DNA from 3 places in the Kovacikia sp. CALU 1929 genome. Region 2 is predicted to be linked to each of the others. Evidence: predicted binding sites of a transcription regulator. Region 2 holds the regulator's gene; each other region holds the start of a gene.

Region 1 (7,120 bases), on a different contig from region 2:
GTTGATGACCAGGATTAAGGGGCGGTGTTTAACCTGGTCGTAGATTGCTTGATCGCCGTTAGTCCAGCCTGTCGTGGCATCGATGGTCAGGAGTACCAGGTCGGCGTTTTGGGCAGCGGTGCGCGATCGCTCTACGCCAATTTTCTCCACCTGATCCACCGTTTCCCGAATTCCGGCAGTATCCAGCACTTGAATGGGAATTCCTCCCACCACTAGCTGGGATTCCACAACATCACGGGTGGTGCCAGGAAGGTCGGTGACAATCGCGCGATCGCTGCGGCTCCAGGCGTTCAATAAACTGGACTTGCCGACATTCGGACGACCAACAATGGCAACCTTCAGCCCGACTCGTAGTAACTCTCCCCGATCGGCGGTTGCTAATATTTGCTCGACCTCTAACAGAACTTGATCAATCCGTGCTTTGATCGTGTCTTCGTTGAGCGGGGGTAAATCCTCTTCAAAGTCAATTCTGGCTTCCACTTCTGCCAGAATATCCAGGCAAGTGGCACGGAGCAGACGAATTGGGTGGGCAAGTTTTCCCTGAAGTCCAGCCAGGGCAAATTGGGCTGCTTGAGGCGATCGCGCACCAACCAGATCGGAAATGCTCTCTGCCTGGGTTAAGTCTAGCCGTCCATTTAAGAATGCCCTTAACGTGAATTCACCCGGTTGTGCCAGTCTGGCTCCCTGCTCCAGGCAAAGCTGCAAAACCTGTTGCACAACGATGATTCCACCATGACAGTGAAATTCCACCACATCCTCACGGGTGTAAGAACGGGGAGCTGCCATGATCAGCAATAGAGCCTCATCAATGGATGCCTGGGTTTCAGGATGGCGAATGTAACCGTAGAGGATACGATGGCTTTCCCACACCTGCTGACCAGGGGCATAGAAAAGTTGGTGGGCGATCGCCAATGCCTCTGCCCCCGAAACCCGCACAATTCCCACACTACCCTGTTGGGGAACGATGGCAGTGGCAATGGCAGCAATGGTAGTTCCCTGGTTTGGTGTCGCTTTGATCATTAAAAATAGGGTTAGGGCAGGTGTTAGGTGTCAGGGAATGAAGGACGATGGGATAAAGTTTTGCGTGTTCTAATTTGTCCCAACTTTAATGACTACTGTGACAGAAGAAGATGCTGTTCAGATATCAGGTTACCGCTCACAGGAAAGGAATCCCAGACCCGATGGATTATCAATTGCCTTTATGGGAACCGTCCGATGCAGGGAAGTTTGAGGCAGCCCAATCTGAACCGGGTCAGGTGTTGGAACTGCCTGATGCGGAGGTGATTTTGTATCCCCATGCCTTTTCCTTTCAGGAAAGCTGCCAGTTATTTGACGCATTGCAGCAGGGGATTGCATGGAGACAAGAAACTACGATTCTGTTCAATCGATCGGTACTTCTGCCGCGCCTGACTGCCTGGTATGGGGATACGGGTAAGTCCTATACTTACTCTCACATCACCATGCAACCAGAACCGTGGATTTGCCCACTGCTCCACATTAAATCGCGAATTGAAGCGATCGCCCGCACCTCCTTTAAACCCTATCCAAAAAGCACTGGTGAGCAAAACCCAGCACTTAGTTCAGAAAGTTTTCAGATGAGGTTTAATAGCGTTTTATTAAATTTGTACCGTACTGGTAGGGACAGCATATCCTGGCACAGTGACGACGAGCCAGAGTTGGGACCAAACCCTGTGATTGGCTCCGTTAGTTTTGGGGCAACCCGCCGATTTATGCTTCGCCATCGGCAGCAAAAACATCTGAAAGCCGCGATCGATCTGACCCACGGCAGTTTCTTACTCATGCAGGGACCAACCCAGCACTTTTGGCAACATCAAGTTCCCAAAACCAGTCGAACTGTAGAACCCAGGATTAATCTAACCTTTCGGCAAATTGGGGGAGAGTGAGGAGTTGAGAGTTAAAAGTTGAGAGTTGGAGACATGCAACTCGGCGGGTTTAGACCTCGGAGGTTTTGAAAACCTCCGAGGTCTGGCGGCTCTGCCCCTCTAACAAACAACAACTAACAACTAACAACTAACAACTAACAACTAACAACTAACAACTAACAACTAACAACCCCTCCTCCCCTACTCTTCACCTCTACCTTCCATTCAAGTAATAGTCCCTCGTTCCTTTGGCGCTGATGGCATCCCCTAAACGGCAGAGGGCATGGACGTAGGCAGCGGTACGCATGGGAATCGCAAGATCACGGGCGATCGCCCAGATCTGCTCTGCCTCCTGCACGATTCGTTGTTTCAGATGTTGATCGACTTCCTCTAAACTCCAGTACAAACCGCTCCGGTTTTGCACCCATTCAAAGTAGCTGACTGTAACCCCGCCTGCGTTGACCAGGATATCGGGAAAGACATAAACTCCTTTCTCTTCCAAAATTTGGTCGGCGGCTGACGTAATGGGACCATTGGCGACCTCAAAGATCATCTTTGCCCGGATGTTGGCAGCATTGGCTTCCGTAATTTGATTTTCTAAAGCAGCCGGTACCAGCACATCCACATCCAGGGTCAGCAGATCCTCGTTGGTCAGCACTTCTTCAGCCGTTGTATGGCAGACGGTATCTATACAGTACATTGCCTGAATGCGGCGGCTAGACTCCTTGAAATGACGGATGCTGGGAATATCCAATCCCCCTTTTGAGTAAATACCGCCCTGGGAATCGCTCACTGCTACCACTTTGAAGCCTGCTCTAAACAGCAGTTCTGCCAAAATCGCACCCGCATTTCCAAACCCCTGGATGGCAACCGTAGTGTTTTCTGGGGGCTGATCAAACTTGGGCAGCATCGACTGAATTACAAAGAACGCCCCCATTGCAGTGGCAGACTCGCGCCCCAGACTTCCACCCATACTGATTGGCTTACCCGTTACCACAGCAGGGCTAATTTGGCGTTTGATGATGCTGTACTGATCCATCATCCAGCCCATGACCATTGCATTGGTATAAACATCGGGTGCCAGAATGTCAACATCTGGTCCAATGAAGTCAGCGATCGCGTCAATATAGCCCCGGCTTAACCGCTCCAACTCCATCCGGGAAAGCTCCTTCGGGTTCACAGTGATACCACCCTTGGCACCTCCAAAAGGCAGACTCAGGGCGGCACACTTAAACGTCATCCAAAATGCCAGCGACTGAACCTCATCCAGAGTGACATTGGGATGGTAACGAACACCACCCTTACCGGGTCCTCTGGTGTCGTCATAGCGCACCCGATAGCCCTGGAACACCTTCAGAGAGCCGTCATCCATCCGAACTGGGATTGAAACTGTCAGACTGGTCTGGGGAAATTTCAGGGTTTCGATCGCATCCTCTGAAATCGTGGTGTATTTCAACGCCTGCTCCAACCGTTGACCAGCATCAGACAATAAAGAACCTGCCATACTCCGTACCTCTCAGTAAGTCGCTGGTGTCAAAGAATGGCTTCCAGCCGTTAGTGGGATAATCACTAACAGCCAAATTGCAATCCGGTATAAATCCTTACTTAAACAACCCGAATGACTTTGACAGAAGCGATTGAATTATCTTTCTCTATCGTGCCCGATTAATTAGAGGTTTGAGGCAGGCTGATCCCCGTCAACGTGAAAAGAAATGTGTACCTTGCTACAAAATTACCTTTTACTGAAAAGCCGGATCGCTTGTAACAAAGATGCCAGCAGCAAGCCCCTGTTTCTGTGATCCCTGTTTCTGTGATCAAAGTCGGCAATGCGCAAAATCACTTGATGGGGATGAACGGAAAAAAAGTTCTAATAAATCTACGCAGGCGTAGCAATCTGATGTTTCTGGTAATGATGGGAGAAAGCTGAATTTCCTCTGGCGGGGCTGTCGCCAGTTCTGCTCGAAGCTGGGCATATTCTGCGGCTGTGAGGGGTTTGCCGTCAATGGGCGATCTCGCCCCGGTAATGATTTCTGCCCGTAACACCTCTTCTGGAATATCCTCTGGAGGAGGTAACGCTCGTCCCGCTTCCGTGCCCATCAAGAGCAGACCCAGGGTGAGGGATAGGGATTTTAGATAAAAACGGTTGGAGAGAGGATTTGATCTGGTCATTTTGAGGGATCCGGTAGGCAGCGAGTTTTATAGAAAATTCACATCTAAAATCATCCGTCTATCCCGATACAACATCAGCAATTAAACTTTTTTACGATATTCTACTAAAGCATGACGGGGCATCTCCCAGTGCAGTTGCAGGTTCCAAGTTCAACCGCTCTTCTCTAAAGTGTTTAGAGGGCTACATCACTCTGGATTTCATGCTGCCTTTCTTGCGATCGTTGTTTCCAGTCTTTTCAAAATCTCGCCATTTGAGTAGCCGCTCACTCCGCTGGCTCCCCGACTCGGAAAAACAAAATTTTCTTCTTCAAAAAATTGTTGACCGGGTCCGCAACTCCCTTGAACTGAGGGTTGTCTTGCAAACGGCAGTTGATGAAGTTGCCAGTATCCTGGATCTTGATCGGTGTGTATTTTTCTGGTATTTCCATGACACCCAACGGGTTCAGGTTGTCTGTGAAAATACGCTTCCGTTGTCTGATTCGCAGCAGTCTGATTCCCATCAAGTTAATTTGCACCCGTCTGATTTGCACCCGTCGGAATCGCCCAAAAAACATCCCAGGCTGGGGTACTACCCGCTGGAAATGTTTGGGGCGGCAGCGACGGCGATCGCCCGTGGAGAAATCTCAGGTAACACGGGGGGAACTGCCCACTTCCCATTTTTCCAATGGCTGCGCTGGGATAAGCCATCCCAGCATAATCCTGCTGAGTCAGATTTAGGTTGGATGGGTGGCACTGCCAATCTACTGGTTCCGGTCAGAATTCAGGAAAACTCGATTGGGTTTATTGGCTGCTTCTTTGAACAGCCCCATCGCTGGTCTGACCGGGAGATTGATTTGATTCAATCCATTGCTCATCAGCTTGAAGTCGCGATTGGACAGGCGCAACTTTATGAGCAGACCCAGAAACAGGCACAGCGAGAGCGTTTGGTGAATCAAATCACGGCTCAAACTCGCCAGAGCTTTGAGTTAGAAAAGATTTTGCAGGGGGCGATCGCCCAACTGTTAGAGGCTCTACAGGTTGATCGCTGTCTGGTTCATCTGGTTGAAGAAATGACTGAACCTTTAGATTTAGAGAGTTCTGAAGCTTCTAACCATGAATCTGCCTGTCCTGCAAAGACGCGCTACCAGCATCTCTATGAAGTCTGCCGTCCTCCGTTTCCAGCGACGATTGATACATTTGATACGCATGGACCGATTACACGATGGGTGATCGAAAATCGGCGGCGGGTTGTGATTACCGATGTCGCTCAAGACGAGCGGATTGGACCCAGTAATCTGGAGTATCAGCAGGCGCAGATCAAATCTTCCCTGGTGGTACCCGTGCAAACGAAGGAGAACCTGTACGCGATTCTCTACCTGAACCAGTGCTCTGAACTGCGTTATTGGTCCAGAAATGATCAAAAGCTGGCTCAGGCAGTTGCCGATCAACTGGCAATCTCAATTCAACAGGCGTATCTCTATGCCCAGACGCAGCAGCAGGCAGCAGACAGCGCAGCCCAGGCAAACCATTTGGCTAAGACCCTGGATGAACTGCGCCTGACCCAGGCTCAACTAATTCAAAGTGAAAAGATGTCGAGTCTGGGGCGTATGGTGGCTGGGGTGGCACACGAAATCAACAACCCGATCAACTTTATCTATGGCAATGTTCCTTACATTGAGGCATACGTTAAGGATCTGATTTGTTTACTCAACGCTTATCAAGCTCGCAATCCCCTGCCAGATGCCGAATTACAAAAGATGGTGGATGATCTGGAGCTAGATTTTCTGGTGGCAGATCTGCCCCAAATTCTCACGTCAATGCGCTCTGGAGCCGATCGCATCCGGCAGATTGTGCTGTCTCTCCGCAACTTTTCTCGTCTGGATGAATCTCATCGCAAGGTCGTCGATATTCATGACGGCATCGAAAGCACCCTGCTGGTTTTGCAGACTTGCCATCAAGACAGCATTCAAATTATTCGGGAGTATGGTGAATTGCCGCCAGTCGAGTGCTATCCGGGTGACCTGAACCAAGTATTCATGAATCTTCTGATGAATGCCGTCGATGCTCTAAAAGATTGGCATGGGCGCAACAAAGCGATCGCCGTTTGCACCGACTGTATCCCTGCGCCCCCAGGGCAGGAAGAAATGGTCCGCATCGTCATTACTGACAATGGTCCTGGCATTCCCCATGAGGTTCAACCCAAGATTTTTGACCCATTCTTTTCAACCAAAGAGGTTGGACAGGGAACGGGATTAGGTCTCACTGTCAGCTACCAAACCATTGTCAATCAGCATCACGGGCGGCTCAAGTTTTACTCAGAACCGGGTTTAGGGGCAGAGTTTATGATTGAAATCCCGGTCAGCCATTCTGCTGGTCATCTCAGGGGCGGCAAAATTTACGATCACGATCGCTTGCCGGTTCCTGCCACGAGTAGGCAAAGTGACTGATGGACTTAAGATTAGGCGCAACTCGGTAAATTGCCTGCATCTGCTGTTCCAGGGGGGGGCGGTTGCTGACGGACTCCTGCCAAATACCTGCCAGTATGGGCTTAACCTGGGTATTAGAAGCAGCCCAATTTAGAACCCGTTGCACCTGGGACACAATACAGCTTGTATTGCCACAAACGGCATAAGCCATCGGATGCCATTCCAGGCTACCAGGAAAGCGATCCCAGGGCTGCATGCGGGAGTCAAACCCACTTTTGCCAACCGTGGCGTTGCCATCCGGGAAGAAAACGACCCCAACGGGAATGCGTTGTTCCTGTGCCGGTGCCGCGGCTGCCAGCAGAAAGTCAATCACCCCCTGGTAAGCGTGGGCAACCGTTAAATTCCACAGTTCAGATTGTAGAGCCGACACCTGATTAGTAAGGGAAAGATTGGCTTTGACGCGATCGCCATTCAACCCCTGCCAGGCTGGTTCTTTCTCAGTCGGGTAGAGCGCATTAACTTCTTTCAAGTCATCGCCTTTGATATACCCCTTTTTGAGATAGCGGTGAATCAATTCCATGCCTTTATAGTTAAGCGCCCGTTGCAGCAGAGTTTTCCAAGACGAATCCCCATAGATCCACAGATCCTGCACCTTGGCGGCAA
Region 2 (7,120 bases):
CGGTTCAAGAAGCTAGCCAGGGCAAGTTCACTGCTGTCACCGATGACGAAATCCTCGATGCCTATCGTCTCCTCGCTTCCCGTGAAGGAATTTTTTGCGAACCGGCAAGTGCCGCCTCTGTGGCTGGGCTGTTGAAAGTCAAAGATCAGGTTCCAGCAGGAGCAACCATCGTTTGTGTTCTGACCGGCAACGGGTTGAAAGACCCAGACTGTGCGATCAAACACAGCCACAGCCAGTTCAAACAGGGCGTTGAGCCGGATTTGAAGTCGGTTGCTGATGCAATGGGGTTTTAAGGAAAGCGATCGCGGGGGTGGTGAGGAGTGAGGGATGAGGAGTTGTTGATTGTTCGTAGAGCCTCCAGACCTCCGAGGTTTTGAAAACCTCGGAGGTCTTAGCCTGACGAGTTAACATCTCTATCTTTCAACCCGCAACTCTCAACTTTCTGTTTCACGCCTCCCCTTTACCCTCACTCATTCCCATAATTTCGTAGCCTGCATCAACGTAAATAATTTGCCCTGTGATCCCGCTTGAAAGGTCACTGCACAAAAAAGCGGCAGTATTGCCAACTTCAGTTTGAGTCACGGTGCGGCGCAGGGGAGCAACCTGTTCAACATGGTGAATCATGTCAAGGATGCCGCCAACCGCAGAAGATGCCAGAGTCCGGATGGGTCCAGCGGAGATGGCATTAACTCGGATATTTTGGGGACCTAGTTCTGATGCCAGATAGCGCACATTCATTTCCAGAGCTGCTTTTGCAATCCCCATCACGTTGTAATTGGGGATGACCTTGACTCCTCCCAGGTAAGTGAGCGTGACCACACTGCCCCCTGCCGTCATTAGCGGTTGAGCAGCGGAGCATAGCTTGATCAATGAATAAGCGCTAATGTCCAGGGCGGCTGCAAATCCGGCGCGCGAGGTATTAGCAAAACTGCCTGTCAAATCTTCTTTGTTAGCAAAGGCAAGGCAGTGAATCAGAATATCGAGCTGTCCCCACTTGTCTTTGACGGTTTCAAAGGTTGATTGAATTTGCTCGTCGTCCTGAACATTGCAGGGAAGAAACAGAGAGGGCTGTACTGGCTCTACCAGATCCGCAATCTTTTTAACGCGGCGTTCCTCATCAGGCAGATAAGTTATTCCAATCTTTGCTCCTGCTTGATGGAGCTGTTGGGCAATGCCCCAGGCGATGGAACGATTGTTAGCGATACCAGTAACCAGGGCGTTTTTTCCAGTCAAATTCAGCATAACTCTCAATCTGTAGGTAAGTGGTGAGGTGTCAGGTGTCAGGCTTCGACGTGAGCTTCGACGTGAGCGCTCAGCCGAACAGTGTCAGGTGTTGGGCGTTAGGTGCCTTTATTCTTTTTCGCTTCGTGGACTGCTCTATAGAGAATACTCAAAGATGGGGTATATCGGATAGCAAAGGTGTGCAACATAATAGGGAAATGACGTTTCCCGTCTAAACTGTGGTTGACCTTATAGATGCGCTCGAATCCTTGACTCCCTGGATTAGGGCATTCCCACTTGATTGAGAATGGTGATACAGCGGTTCTCATGCTGATGCGGTACAAGCTGGTGGTTTGTTATGAGTCATTAGTCCCTTGGGGGCAACCAATGACCAATGATCAAGAACGACCAAAAACGTACTTCACAAAGTTGAGAATTGCTATATCGCGTTTTTAAGAACAGTATTTGGCAGAAGAAACGCCAGTATCAAATTAATTAACTGTGGTGATAGCGTTTTTGAATTCAATGAAGTAATGGATAGCCGTAGAATCCTTGAGTCAAACAGATGAGATGTACCTCACCCAGAAAGGAAACGCTATAAGATGTTCTTAAACCATCTGGATTGGAGTTCAGGTGGTGCAAGTCCGAGTTAAATTTAAGCCTTTTTAGACAGCGAAGGGTTAAGGCAGTAGTCCAATATGTAACATCAGGCACAAAAACCTGCGGTGTAGTAAGTTTAAGTGTTCTAAGTTACAGATCTATCATTAGGTTCACTTAACTTAGGGCTGTACCTATTAGTTAACCGGGTAATCTTTTGGGTAGCAGGTAGGGTATATGGTTGTGATGCAAGATAAACCATTGGCATCTGTATTCCGCCAGATGGGGGGCGGGGCTTTTCCACCCGTTGTTGAAACGTTTGAACGGGGTAAAACAATTTTTTTCCCAGGAGATCCAGCCGAGCGTGTCTACTTTCTTCTTAAAGGGGCAGTCAAGCTATCCAGGGTTTACGAGGCGGGAGAAGAAATTACGGTCGCATTACTGCGAGAGAATAGCGTCTTTGGAGTTCTTTCACTGATCACCGGGCACAAGTCCGATCGCTTTTATCATGCCGTTGCATTTACCCCGGTTGAATTGCTCTCAGTCCCAATTGAACAAGTTGAAAAAGCACTGAAGGATAATCCTGATCTATCGATGGTTTTCCTGCGAGGGCTATCGTCCCGGATCTTACAGACTGAAATGATGATTGAAACCCTGGCTCACCGGGATATGGGTTCTCGGCTGGTCAGTTTTTTGCTGATCCTATGCCGTGATTTTGGGGTGCCCAGCAGTGATGGGATCACGATTGACCTGAAGTTGTCTCACCAGGCGATCGCGGAAGCAATTGGCTCCACCCGCGTTACCGTCACTCGCTTGCTTGGAGATCTACGCCAGGACAAAATGATCTCCATCCACAAAAAGAAAATAACTGTTCACAATCCAGTGACGTTAAGCCAGCAGTTTACTTGAGGAGGAGAGGAGAGGAGTTTGTACCCCTTACTCCTTTCCCCTCACTTCCCTCTCCAACCTGTTCCAGGTCAGTTCACCATCAGAGGTAAGATGCCATCGGAGAAGGTGGGCGGGTTGACCAATGTGGTTAGCCGACAGCCCGATCGCCTGACGGGGAGAACAAGTTACCAGGGCGATCGCTTGCTCCACGCTGCAAAGCCCCCATCTAACTAGATTTTGTGCGCCGGTGAGTAGGGGGAGGGTGGTTCCAGACAGGGTGCCATCGGGGAGTCGTGCTGTGCCTTCGTGAACCTCAATCTGGCGGGTATCCCAGGGATAGGTGCCATCGGGGAGTCCCAGGGGAGACAGGGCATCGCTGACTAAAAATATTCCCTGTTCGTAATTGCTTGCTTTGAGCAAAATATCCATCATGGTGGGGGAAACGTGCTCACCATCAGCAATCAGCCCGCAGTAAACGTTGGGGTTGGTGATGGCGGCTCCCAACAGTCCAGGTTCCCGGTGGTGCAGAGCTGGCATGGCGTTAAAAGCATGGGTGACCATAGTGGCTCCCATGCTAAACGCTCGTTGAGCCTGGGTTGCCCTTGCCAGAGAATGTCCCAGGCTGATGGTAATCCCCAAAGACTGGAGATAGGGAATGACCTTGTCGGTCTGATCCAGTTCAGGTGCCAGAGTCATGACCTTAACAAGGCTGGCATAGTCTCCCAGAACTCGTTTGACGTTCTCTAAAGTCAGGGGTAACAAATGTTCTTCGGGGTGTGCCCCTCGTTTCTGAGGATTGAGGAACGGACCTTCCAGGTGAACACCGAGCACTTGAGCAAATTTTGTCTGGTGACACTGGTGAAGGGTGGCAAGCGATCGCTGAATATTCTCGACTGAGGTAGTCACAATCGTTGGTAGAAACCCATCAACCCCCTGGTGCCAGAGAAACTCGCTAATATCCTTGATCTGGGTGCAATGGTCAGGATTGAGGTCAGGAAATGCCAGCCCTAGCGCTCCATTGATCTGGAGATCAACCCCTCCCAGGGAAACCCAATCACCCTCAACATCCAGAGAAGCTGTATTTTCAGGATGGGATAGCAGGGTTGGGGCGATCGCTTCAACCACTCCTTCACGAATTAAGATGTGCTGTAAGCCGTCCTGCCCAACAATGCGGGAATTTTTCAGAATCAAATTCTCAACCATGACACCTGACACCTGACACCTAACACCTTCATTTTCACCGCTTGTGTTCTAATCTTGAAATTGAATCGTACTGACTGGAGAAATAGGGTTTGCAAGTCCAATCGGGGTTAAAACGCGGCAAAGATTACATTGGGGTAGGGGTAGGGGCAGTTATTTTTGAAAACGGACAAATTCTCCTGATTGAGCGTTTGGTGCCACCAGAAGCCGGATATTGGGCGATTCAAGGAGGTGCCGTTGAGTTTGGCGAGACGATTGAAGCGGCAATCAAGCGGGAAGTTAAAGAAGAACTTGGGGTTGAAAGCGAAGTCGTGACACTGCTAGGAGTCACCGACCACATTTTGCCCGATGAAGAAGTTCACTGGGTTGCTCCTGTATTTCTGGTGAAGATTACAGCAGGTACGCCTCAAAATGTAGAAAGCCACAAACACCGAGACTTACGCTGGTTCTCACTCAATGACTTGCCCGATCAGATCACCCTGACAACCCGCTATGCGGTAGAGTTCCTGAAGAGCTACGATAGCAGGAAACAGGGAGTGGAGAGTTGAAAGTAGAGAGTTGGGGCGATAATCGGTAATGGGCGAAACAGTTACCTGACATCAAAAACCATCACCTTACATTCACAGTCCACTGACTACTGACTACTGACTACTGACTACTTTACCAACAACAACTAACAACCTCTCACCCTTCCATGTCCCCACCCCTGATTGGCATCATTATGGGCAGTGATTCGGACTTGCCCACGATGAAGGAGGCGATCGCAGCCTGCGAAGAATTTGGCGTTCTCTATGAGGTGGGGATTGTCTCGGCACACCGAACACCTGAACGCATGGTGGCATATGCCAAAGAAGCTCATCAGCGGGGACTAAAGGTAATCATTGCCGGAGCTGGAGGAGCTGCTCACCTGCCGGGTATGGTTGCGGCATTGACCCCGCTACCAGTGATTGGGGTTCCTGTTCCTAGCCGCCACTTGCAAGGAATAGACTCGCTTTACTCGATTGTGCAGATGCCTGCGGGAATTCCGGTGGCGACTGTGGCGATCGGCAATGCCCGCAATGCCGGACTGTTAGCCATACAAATTCTGGCAACCCATGATGCATCTCTACTGGAAAAGGTTCAGCAATATCGTCAAAGCCTGAATCAGATGGTAATGGAGAAGCAATCTAGGCTGAATCAAATCGGATATCAGAAATATTTGGAGATGTGAGTGCTAGGAGGGATGTTTGAAAATGGGTCATGGTCTATCTTAATCCGAAGGAATAGACTTGCAAGACATCGGAGGTAAAGGCAGTGAGTGATCGAGTACTCGTTGCAGGAGCAACAGGCGGCGTTGGGCAATTAGTGGTTGCCAGATTGATCCAAAAAGGGATGCCAGTGAGGGTTCTCACTCGTGGAGTAGAGCGGGCACAAAAAATGTTTGAAGGGAAGGTTGAGGCGATCGCTGGCGATACCCGTGACCTATCCACTCTCCCAGCAGCAACCCAGAATATCTCTTACATCATTTGCTGTACAGGAACGACTGCCTTCCCTTCTGAGAAATGGGACTTTGAGGTACCTGAAACCAGCAATCCAGTGCAGCAGTGGTTGGAATGGGGACAAATTTATTTCAATCCAGACTACCGCCGCACAAAAGCCAGAAACGGTCCCCAACAGGTTGATGCCGAAGGGGTTCATAACTTGGTTGCAGCGGCACCTCAAGATCTAAAGCGCTTTGTGTACATCTCATCCTGTGGAGTTGAGCGGAAAGATCAGTTTCCCTACACGGCGTTAAACGCTTTTGGAGTACTGGATGCCAAGCAGAAAGGCGAACAGTCCATCATTTCTTCGGGACTACCTTACACCATCATTCGACCAGGGCGGTTAATTGACGGACCCTATACTTCCTATGATTTAAATACCTTATTGAAAGCCACAACCGACGGTAAGCAAGGTGTCGTCATTGGCACTGGAGACAAACTAAATGGGCAAACCAGTCGGATTGATGTGGCGGCTGCCTGTGTGGAGTGTTTGCACAATCCAGCCACGGAAAGACAGGTATTTGAACTCATCAACCAGGGAGACAGAGCAGCGGTTGTAGATTGGGCAGCTTTATTTGCCCAGTTACCTCAAAATAGCGCCTAACCGTTGGTGTCCAGCAACCCACAGTGCTGTGGGTTGTTTGTCTGATCTGGTTCAAATGTTCAAACTGTTTCTGCTAAGTCTTTGAGAGAGCTAAACAAGCCAGCCGTCAACTGCTGAGCGTCACTTTTAGGTGAACCAAGGTTATAGTCAGCGACACGCAAGGGGGTGCCGACTTGAATCTTGGCGCAACTTTTCCAGGGAACGCCAGGTTGGCTGTAGTGGATATGAATCGGCACTATCTGGGTGTCCAGATCAGGCTGGTTGGTTTCTGCCTGAAGGGCAAGACGGGCAAGACCGGGCTTTAAGGGCTGGACTTCCCCTCCACAAAAAATATCTCCTTCAGGAAAGATCACCAGTACTTCGTTATTTCTCAGCAGTTCTATGCCGTAACGGAGGCTGGAGATCGCCGGACGCTTAGTATTCACCGCAAATCCGCCCAAATGCCGAATCAGCCAACCCTGCAATCCGACCACCTCATCGGCTGAGACCATAAAATGCAGGTGTCGTCCGGTAAGGTCATGTCCAGCAACATAGGGAATCATGAAGGCATCCCACCGCGATCGGTGGGTTGGAGCTAGAATCACAGGTCCTGACGCGGGCAGATTTTGCTGCCCGACAACCTCAATCTCCTTGAAATAGTGAGGGACAACCCCATAGCGCCCAATCGGATACGCCAGTGAGACTAACCAGGGCGTAAACTGATGGAGTGGAAGTGTCTCAGAATTTGAGGACCCTTGAAGCGAAAACTTTGCCGCATGCAGCAACAGGTTGTGCCTAAAAAAGCCCCTCTTATCAGAGGGCGGCACTTGAACATCTGGACTGGCAGAATGCTGAAGATTAGACTTCAGCGGAGTCATAGAATCAAACGAACTCATAGCGAGAACAGGGACTGGTTAGATGCGAGGGTGTTGTCTACCTCTACCCTAAATATCACCGGCTAAAATACCTTCTACCTTAAGGACACTTTCCCTGGTGGCATGAGTCACCAGAAGACTGATTTTGACGGCGTTGATTAAACCAAAATTGCAACTGCTCCCGACAGGAAGACTCCAGAATACCACCAATCACTCGTAAGCGATGATTAGAGCAG
Region 3 (7,120 bases), on a different contig from region 2:
ACCCAGGGCGACCCAGATCACCATCTCAATCGAAAACGCCACATCCATTGCCTTCGGTGTGATGATGCCAGATTGTACGGTGAATAAAGCTCCGGCAATCCCGGCTAACGCTCCCGAAATGGCGAATACAAACACCTTATACCCTGTGGGATTGTAGCCAGAAAAACGCACCCTTGGCTCATCATCCCGAATTGCCACAAGCATGCGCCCCATGCGCCCACTGGTCAACCACCGACAAAGGGCATAGGCACCTGCCAGAAACAGAATACTCAAGCCATAAAACACCATTTGAATCTTTGGATCGCTGACCACAAACCCAAAAATGGTCGATGTATCAGTTTTTAAGCCATTGGTGCCATTGATCAACTTTTGCTGACCATTGAAGAAATTGAAGAATACAATCAGTGCCGCCTGGGTCAGGATTGAGAAATAAACGCCTCGAATCCGGTTACGAAATACCAGATAGCCGAGGGCAGCAGCCACAATCATGGGAACGACAAAAACCGCAATCAACGTAAATGGCAAGGAATAGAACGGTTGCCAGAACAAGGGCAGTTCGTTCACTCCGTAAAGCGGGAAAAACTCTGGGATCTGTCCGGGTGGAAGCTGAAGCTGGAGGTACATGGCAAAGGCATAACCGCCCAAGGCAAAAAAGATGCCATGTCCCAGGCTAAGAAGACCAGTGAACCCCCAGATTAAATCAATGCCCAGTGCCAGAATTGCCAGGGAAAGGAACCGCCCCAACTGGTTGACCCGCACTCCCTGTCCAATCCCCGTCAGAATCGGGGGAATGATTAACAGCAAGAGGAGGGCAACAACCAGAACTGCAATGGCTTCAAACAGGAGCGATCGCCGCCGCTTGCGAACGCCAGAGGCTTTTGAAAACTCAACTAATGGCTCTACAGCTTTAATGGTCATATTAGCTCCCTATGCGTCCACGGTGCGTCCCTTCTGCGGGAACAACCCAGCAGGACGGAACTGAAGGAACACAATGATTAGCGCAAACACCATCACCTTCGCCATGCTGGAACTGGCAAAAAACTCGAAAAAGCTCGTTAAGGCAGGGCTGAACGAGACCAGCGGACCCATTGCATTTGAACCAAGGATGTAACTAGTCGTTCCAATGGCACAGGCTGCCACAATACTGCCCACCAACTTGCCAACGCCACCAACGACCACCACCATAAAGGTGTCCACAACGTAGGCCTGACCTGTATTCGGACTTACCGAACCGAGCAATCCCACGGCTACTCCAGCCACACCCGCCAGCCCAGAACCAATCGCAAATGTTAATGCATCTACTGTGCGGGTTGGAATTCCCAGGCAAGAACTCATGTTACGGTTTTGCGTCACGGCGCGAATTCTCAGTCCCCAGGGGGTTTTGTTCAAGAACCAGTAAATGCCCAGAACACACACAACCGTCAGGGCAATAATAAATAGGCGGGTATAGGGAAGCTGATAGGCACTTCCAATCGGTAGCCCTCCCCGCAACCACCGGGGAGCCGTCACATCTACCCCTTGAGTCCCAAACCAGGGCTTGGTCACTGCCAGCTTAAAAGTATTGCCCAGAATGGAAGAACTGACCAGGGCGATCGCCACCGATAGGGGTGCCATGATCCAGAACACCCAACCCCGAATCCGGTCAAAATCTGGACGGCGAGCCAAAAGCCACCACGCCCCAAAAAACAGTAAACAGAACAAACCAACCCCAAACACAAACTGCCAGCTTACGGTTCGGACTAACTGTTGCAAGATCAAACTCACACCCCAGGTTGCCAACAGCGTTTCCAGCGGTCTGCCATAGAGGTATCGAATTACCCCCCGTTCCAACAGCAGCCCCACTAACGCAGTTACCAAAAAAGCTGCAATCAGCGCAAAGAAAATGTAGAAATCAGCCAGTGGTGTACCTTTGAAGGTATTTTGAACCACAAACGTAGTGTAAGCTCCCAGCATCATCAACTCGCCATGAGCCATATTGATGACACCCATCAACCCAAACACGATCGCAAGACCCAGGGCTGACAACAGCAGCACCGAACCAATGCTTAATCCTCCGAACAGCGCTTCTACAAGTTGTGTCAATGTTCTCTCCAGCCAGATTGAACCTGCTAATCCTGGATCATCCAGACCTCGCAAGTCTGTAACCGATGATCCAAAACGTCAAAAATGAAGGACTTACATAAATCTAGTGGTTCACCAAAGAAAATTTGCCTGGTAATCAAAACCCAGAAAAACCAATTTGCAGGGTTTTGAAGGGTCGCAAACCCTGCAAAATCTGCTTGGTAGACTACTAAAGATTTGCACATAGGAACTGGGAGATGAGGATGGGTAACGGGCGATGGGCTAGTCCTACATGGTTGCTTCCCATCACCGATTACCCATTACCCCAACGAATCCCAAACCCGACTCAATTAAGTCATCTTGAACTTGCCGCCTTTCGCTGGATCAGACCAGTCACAGCTATACCCTTTCGTGTCTGCCACGTACTGGTTCCACGGAATTGGCTTGACCGCCTCTGTGGTGGAGTTCACGATTTCAAACAACCCATCATCTCGCACTTCGCCAATCCGGACGTACTTAGAGATATGGTGGTTGGGTTCCATCGTGACCAGTCCTTCAGGGGCATCAAAGGTCTGACCGATCGCCGCTGTCCGCACTTTTTCCAGATCATCCGCGCCGCCAGCCTTTTCAACTGCCTGCTTCCACAGGTAGACCATGATATAGGCAGCTTCCATCGGGTCATTGACGACCCGTTCATCACCATATTTCTTCTTAAACGCCTCAACAAACGCTTTACTCTTAGGAGTGTCTACGGTTTGGAAGTAGTTCCAGGCGGCATAATGCCCTTTCAGGTATTCCACCCCGATCGCCTTCACCTCTTCTTCCGCAATACTCACCGACATTGAGGGGTATTTATCGGGATCCATCCCAGCACCCTGCAACTGCTTGAAGAATGCCACGTTGCTGTCCCCGTTTAGGGTGTTGTAGATAACACCACCGTTAGGGAGGGCTGTCTTGATTTTGGAAATAATCGGTGTCACTTCTGTGCCACCCAGCGGGATGTAGTCTTCCCCAACCGTCTTACCGCCCAGAGCTTCTAGTTGAGCTTTGATGATGGTATTTGCGGTGCGCGGGAACACATAGTCAGAACCAACCAGGAAGAACTCCTTCCCTTTGTTCTTCAGCAGCCAATCAACGGAAGGCTCAATCTGCTGGTTAGGAGCCGCCCCCGTGTAGAAAATGTTCTTAGAACACTCTTGCCCCTCATACTGAACCGGATACCACAGCATGTGATTCTTCGATTCAAAGGTAGGCAGCACTGCTTTCCGGCTTGCTGAAGTCCAGCAGCCAAAAATCGTGGCGACCTTATCCTGGTCAATCAGCTTTTTCGCCTTTTCGTTAAACGTGGGCCAATCAGAAGCCCCGTCTTCAATAACCGCCTCAATCTTCTTGCCTAAAACACCCCCAGCATTGTTAATTTCTTCGATCGCTAGCTGCTCAGCATCCACCACACTTTTTTCACTGATTGCCATCGTGCCACTGAGCGAGTGGAGGATTCCCACTTTGATGACATCACCTGATGTGGTAGTCGCTGCTGGCGACGCTTCAGGCGAAGATGTGCTTGCTGTCGGGGTAGAGCCAGAACAAGCCTTTAGAAAGACACTACCTGCGGCGGTTGAACCTAAAATAATAAATTCGCGCCGACCAAATTGCTTTGTCATGGAGAGAAAAGCTCCCAACTAGAACTAAGCCGAGAAGTACATAGGGACTCGGTGATAACTCTGAGATATTATGTCCAGGGTTCATAGCAAAATTGTATTCTCCTATACAATTTCGTTTTTCTTTGCACCCCAATAGTCTTTCGGTGCAAGATTTTCGTGGTTTGAAAACCTTCAAGAGCCTGAACCAATCCCCGTTCCAAAGCTTTGGGATAGGATTCAACCGAAATCAGTAACTCGTCAGGCATTCACTGTCAAATTGGCTTGGGCGTGAATGAATTCTATAATTTCTGGCAAACCCTGCTGAATCTTGAGATTTGTAAACACGAAGGGTTTTTCTCCCCTCATTTTCTTCGCATCCCGCTCCATGACATTCAAGTCAGCCCCCACATAGGGAGCCAGGTCAATTTTATTGATCACCAGCAGATCGGACTTCGTAATCCCTGGTCCACCTTTGCGGGGAATTTTATCCCCCCCTGCCACATCAATCACGTAAATGGTCAGGTCTACCAGTTCTGGACTAAAGGTGGCTGCCAGGTTATCGCCGCCACTCTCAACAAAAACGAGGTCAAGATCGGTGAAGCGCTGCTCCAGTTCCTCGATCGCCGCCAGGTTCATCGAGGCATCCTCCCGAATCGCTGTATGGGGACATCCCCCAGTTTCTACCCCCAAAATGCGATCGCGCTCCAATGCCTGACTTCGCACCAAAAACTGAGCATCCTCCTGGGTATAAATGTCATTGGTGACAACAGCGAGATTGTAGCGATCGCGCATCGCCTTACACAGCGCATCCACCAGTGCCGTTTTCCCTGACCCACCCGGACCCGCAATCCCAACCCGAAGCGTATTCAGAGTGAATGTTCAGTTTTTTCAATTTCAACTATAGATTCTAGAGGAACGTAGATCGCCTCCCTTACCTATCAGGTCAAATTAATTTATAGCTTTTTTGAATCCAGTGAGGTACATGGATAGTTATAGAACCCTTGAGTCAAACAGATAAGATGTACCTCACCCAGAAAGGAAACGCTATAGGCTAGAGGCAGAAAGCAGAATGCCCACTTCTGGAAGAGGTGAATAGCAATGGTGGCGATCGTCCAAAAAAATCTTACCTTCGAGGAATTCCTGAACTGGGATGATGGTTCAGGCAAATCATTTGAGCTAGTTAAGGGAGTTGCTATGCCCCTCAGCGAACCCACAGCAAAACATGAGGATGTTGTTGAGGGGCTATGCCGCCTTTTAATTGAGCATTGTCGATTTTTAAACTTGCCCTACGTTCCCCGACAGAGTAAACAAGTCAGGTTGAATGCTGCTCCTGGCGAAAATGAATCCAGTCGTAAAGCCGACATTGTCGTATTTACCAAAGAAGAATGGGAAAGAATGCGTCAAAGTTCTGCCTCTGCTGCCGCTTACATCCCACCACCCTTAGTCATTGAAGTCGTCAGTACAAACCGGCGAGATGACTACCGTATTAAGCTGAACGAGTACGAAACTTTGGGCATTCCAGAATATTGGATTCTTGATTACATAGGGTTGGGAGGAGTGCAATATATTGGATCGCCAAAACAACCGACTGTAACAATCAATCAATTAATTGATGGTAAATATCAGTCCCAGCGCTATCAAGGAGAAGCAATCATTATTTCTCCAACATTTCCTCAGTTACAATTCACAATTGCTGAAATCGTCTTTATGACTGAAGTTTAGCGGTTAATTTGGAGAGAAATGCCATAGTTTGCGATCGCAATTGCTCCGTTCTGCCCACCAAACCCGAAACTGAGGCACAGGGTATGGTTAACCCGCGTTTGGTCAGCACCTCTGACAAAGTTCAAAGCAAATGCGGGGTGCTTCAGCCCAACGCAGGGTGGCAGAGTTTGATGTTTTAACGCCATCAGGCAAAAGGCTACCCCCAATGCTCCAGATGCACCAATCGTATGCCCGGTTGCACCTTTGGTAGAACTCACCCACACCCCCTTGGGAAACAGACGTTGCAACAAGACCGCCTCATTGGAGTCATTTAGTTGGGTTGCGGTGCCGTGGGCATGGACGTAGTCAATTTGCTCGGGGGAAAGTCCGCTCCGCTCCAGACATTGTTTCACGGCTGCGATCGCGCCCCAGCTTCCCGGCTCTGGAGCACTGACATGGTACCCATCGGCAGTTAACCCAAAGCCCAGAATTTGCCCATAAATCCTGGCTCCCCGCTGTCTGGCAGCATCAGCCGATTCCAGCAGCAAAACTGCTCCCCCCTCTCCCAAGACTAAACCCTGCCGCTGGCGGTCAAACGGATAAGCTCCCGTGCGTGCCAGGGCACCCATCCGGTTAAATCCAGTCAACGTCAGCGGTGTAATTGGGGCTTCTACGCCACCCGCCAGGACTTGCTGGCACTGCCCTGTCCGAACTAGTTCATATCCCTGGGCGATCGCCCACAGTCCTGTGGCACAGGCTGCCATTGGGGACAAAACCATTGCCGTTGTTTGGATCTGACGGGCAGTGGCGATCGCGGCAGCATGGGGCAAAGTCTCCAGCCAATTAAAAGTATCTAGAATGCTTTGCCCATTACCTGTTGTTTTTGGCGAATCACCTATTGCCAGTTTCTCCCATTGCCCCTGGTTTCCCCGACTGGAGCCTACAACAACCGCACAATCAGGCATTGGTGGAGATAGCCCAGCATCCTTGAGAGCTAACCGAACCACCTGCTGAGTCAACCAGGTTAAATCAACTGGAACCTGGTGAATCAATGCCAGTGGCAATGGATTTAATTGTAAAAATGGCTGGTGGAATTCAATTCCTGATTCCCCAGCCAGCAAACCTTTCCAGCTACTTTCCAAATCCCCCAGTGCCGAGAGCAGCCCAATTCCCGTAACCACAACCTCCATAGTTTTTAAGAGATGAAGAATGAATTGTTCCTAATCTTCATCCTTCATCCTTCATCTTTTATCCTTTCCTAAGACTGGCTCTCCCGCTTCAGGCTATCTGCCCCTTTCAGCACTTTCATCGACTCGATGCGATCGCCCTGCTGGATCTTGTCAACCACATCCATCCCCTCAGTCACATAGCCAAATACGGCATAGCTACCATCCAGGAAATTGACATCTGCCAGCGTAATGTAGAACTGGGAAGATGCTGAATCTGGAAAAGCCGAACGTGCCATTGCCACTGCACCCCGCTTATGTTTCAGCTTCGGTGCAGAGTTCACCCCAGCCGTTTCAAAGGTTTGACTATAAACTGGTACTTTTGCTCCCTCTGGTTGAATCTCCAGGGGAATATATCGAGTCTGGGAAGTCGCCGGATCTATAAAACTGCCAGTGCCTAGCTGCTCTGGGGGAAAATTAGGATTCTTACTTTGTGGATCTCCACCCTGAACTACAAACGGTTGCGGTTCACGGACCACCCGGTGAAACACC

Evidence for each region. The regulator NtcA, encoded in region 2, controls nitrogen genes in cyanobacteria. The targets are predictions, from matches to a motif close to TTTGTANNNNNNNNTACAAA.
Region 1: the regulator NtcA is predicted to act here: its motif matches at 3,595-3,614, upstream of AC1S52_RS17855 (Glu/Leu/Phe/Val family dehydrogenase).
Region 3: the regulator NtcA is predicted to act here: its motif matches at 3,814-3,833, upstream of urtA (urea ABC transporter substrate-binding protein).

What each region holds. Positions count from the first base shown of each region.
Region 1 covers NZ_JBXBCF010000073.1:12,147-19,266, reverse strand. Annotated here, with positions in the region: gene mnmE (tRNA uridine-5-carboxymethylaminomethyl(34) synthesis GTPase MnmE) at 1-1,020, opposite strand, end outside; gene AC1S52_RS17860 (alpha-ketoglutarate-dependent dioxygenase AlkB family protein) at 1,182-1,904, shown strand; gene AC1S52_RS17855 (Glu/Leu/Phe/Val family dehydrogenase) at 2,098-3,387, opposite strand; gene AC1S52_RS17850 (hypothetical protein) at 3,720-4,052, opposite strand; gene AC1S52_RS17845 (GAF domain-containing sensor histidine kinase) at 4,253-6,478, shown strand; gene AC1S52_RS17840 (glycoside hydrolase family protein) at 6,411-7,120, opposite strand, start outside.
Region 2 covers NZ_JBXBCF010000075.1:161,717-168,836, forward strand. Annotated here, with positions in the region: gene thrC (threonine synthase) at 1-293, shown strand, start outside; gene fabI (enoyl-ACP reductase FabI) at 448-1,242, opposite strand; gene ntcA (global nitrogen regulator NtcA) at 2,056-2,727, shown strand; gene nagA (N-acetylglucosamine-6-phosphate deacetylase) at 2,755-3,909, opposite strand; gene AC1S52_RS19225 (NUDIX domain-containing protein) at 3,999-4,454, shown strand; gene purE (5-(carboxyamino)imidazole ribonucleotide mutase) at 4,601-5,116, shown strand; gene AC1S52_RS19235 (SDR family oxidoreductase) at 5,200-6,030, shown strand; gene AC1S52_RS19240 (lysophospholipid acyltransferase family protein) at 6,090-6,905, opposite strand; gene tadA (tRNA adenosine(34) deaminase TadA) at 6,985-7,120, opposite strand, start outside.
Region 3 covers NZ_JBXBCF010000039.1:10,405-17,524, forward strand. Annotated here, with positions in the region: gene urtC (urea ABC transporter permease subunit UrtC) at 1-918, opposite strand, end outside; gene urtB (urea ABC transporter permease subunit UrtB) at 928-2,082, opposite strand; gene urtA (urea ABC transporter substrate-binding protein) at 2,412-3,722, opposite strand; gene ureG (urease accessory protein UreG) at 3,960-4,571, opposite strand; gene AC1S52_RS03035 (Uma2 family endonuclease) at 4,800-5,423, shown strand; gene AC1S52_RS03040 (beta-ketoacyl-ACP synthase) at 5,420-6,592, opposite strand; gene AC1S52_RS03045 (peptidylprolyl isomerase) at 6,661-7,120, opposite strand, start outside.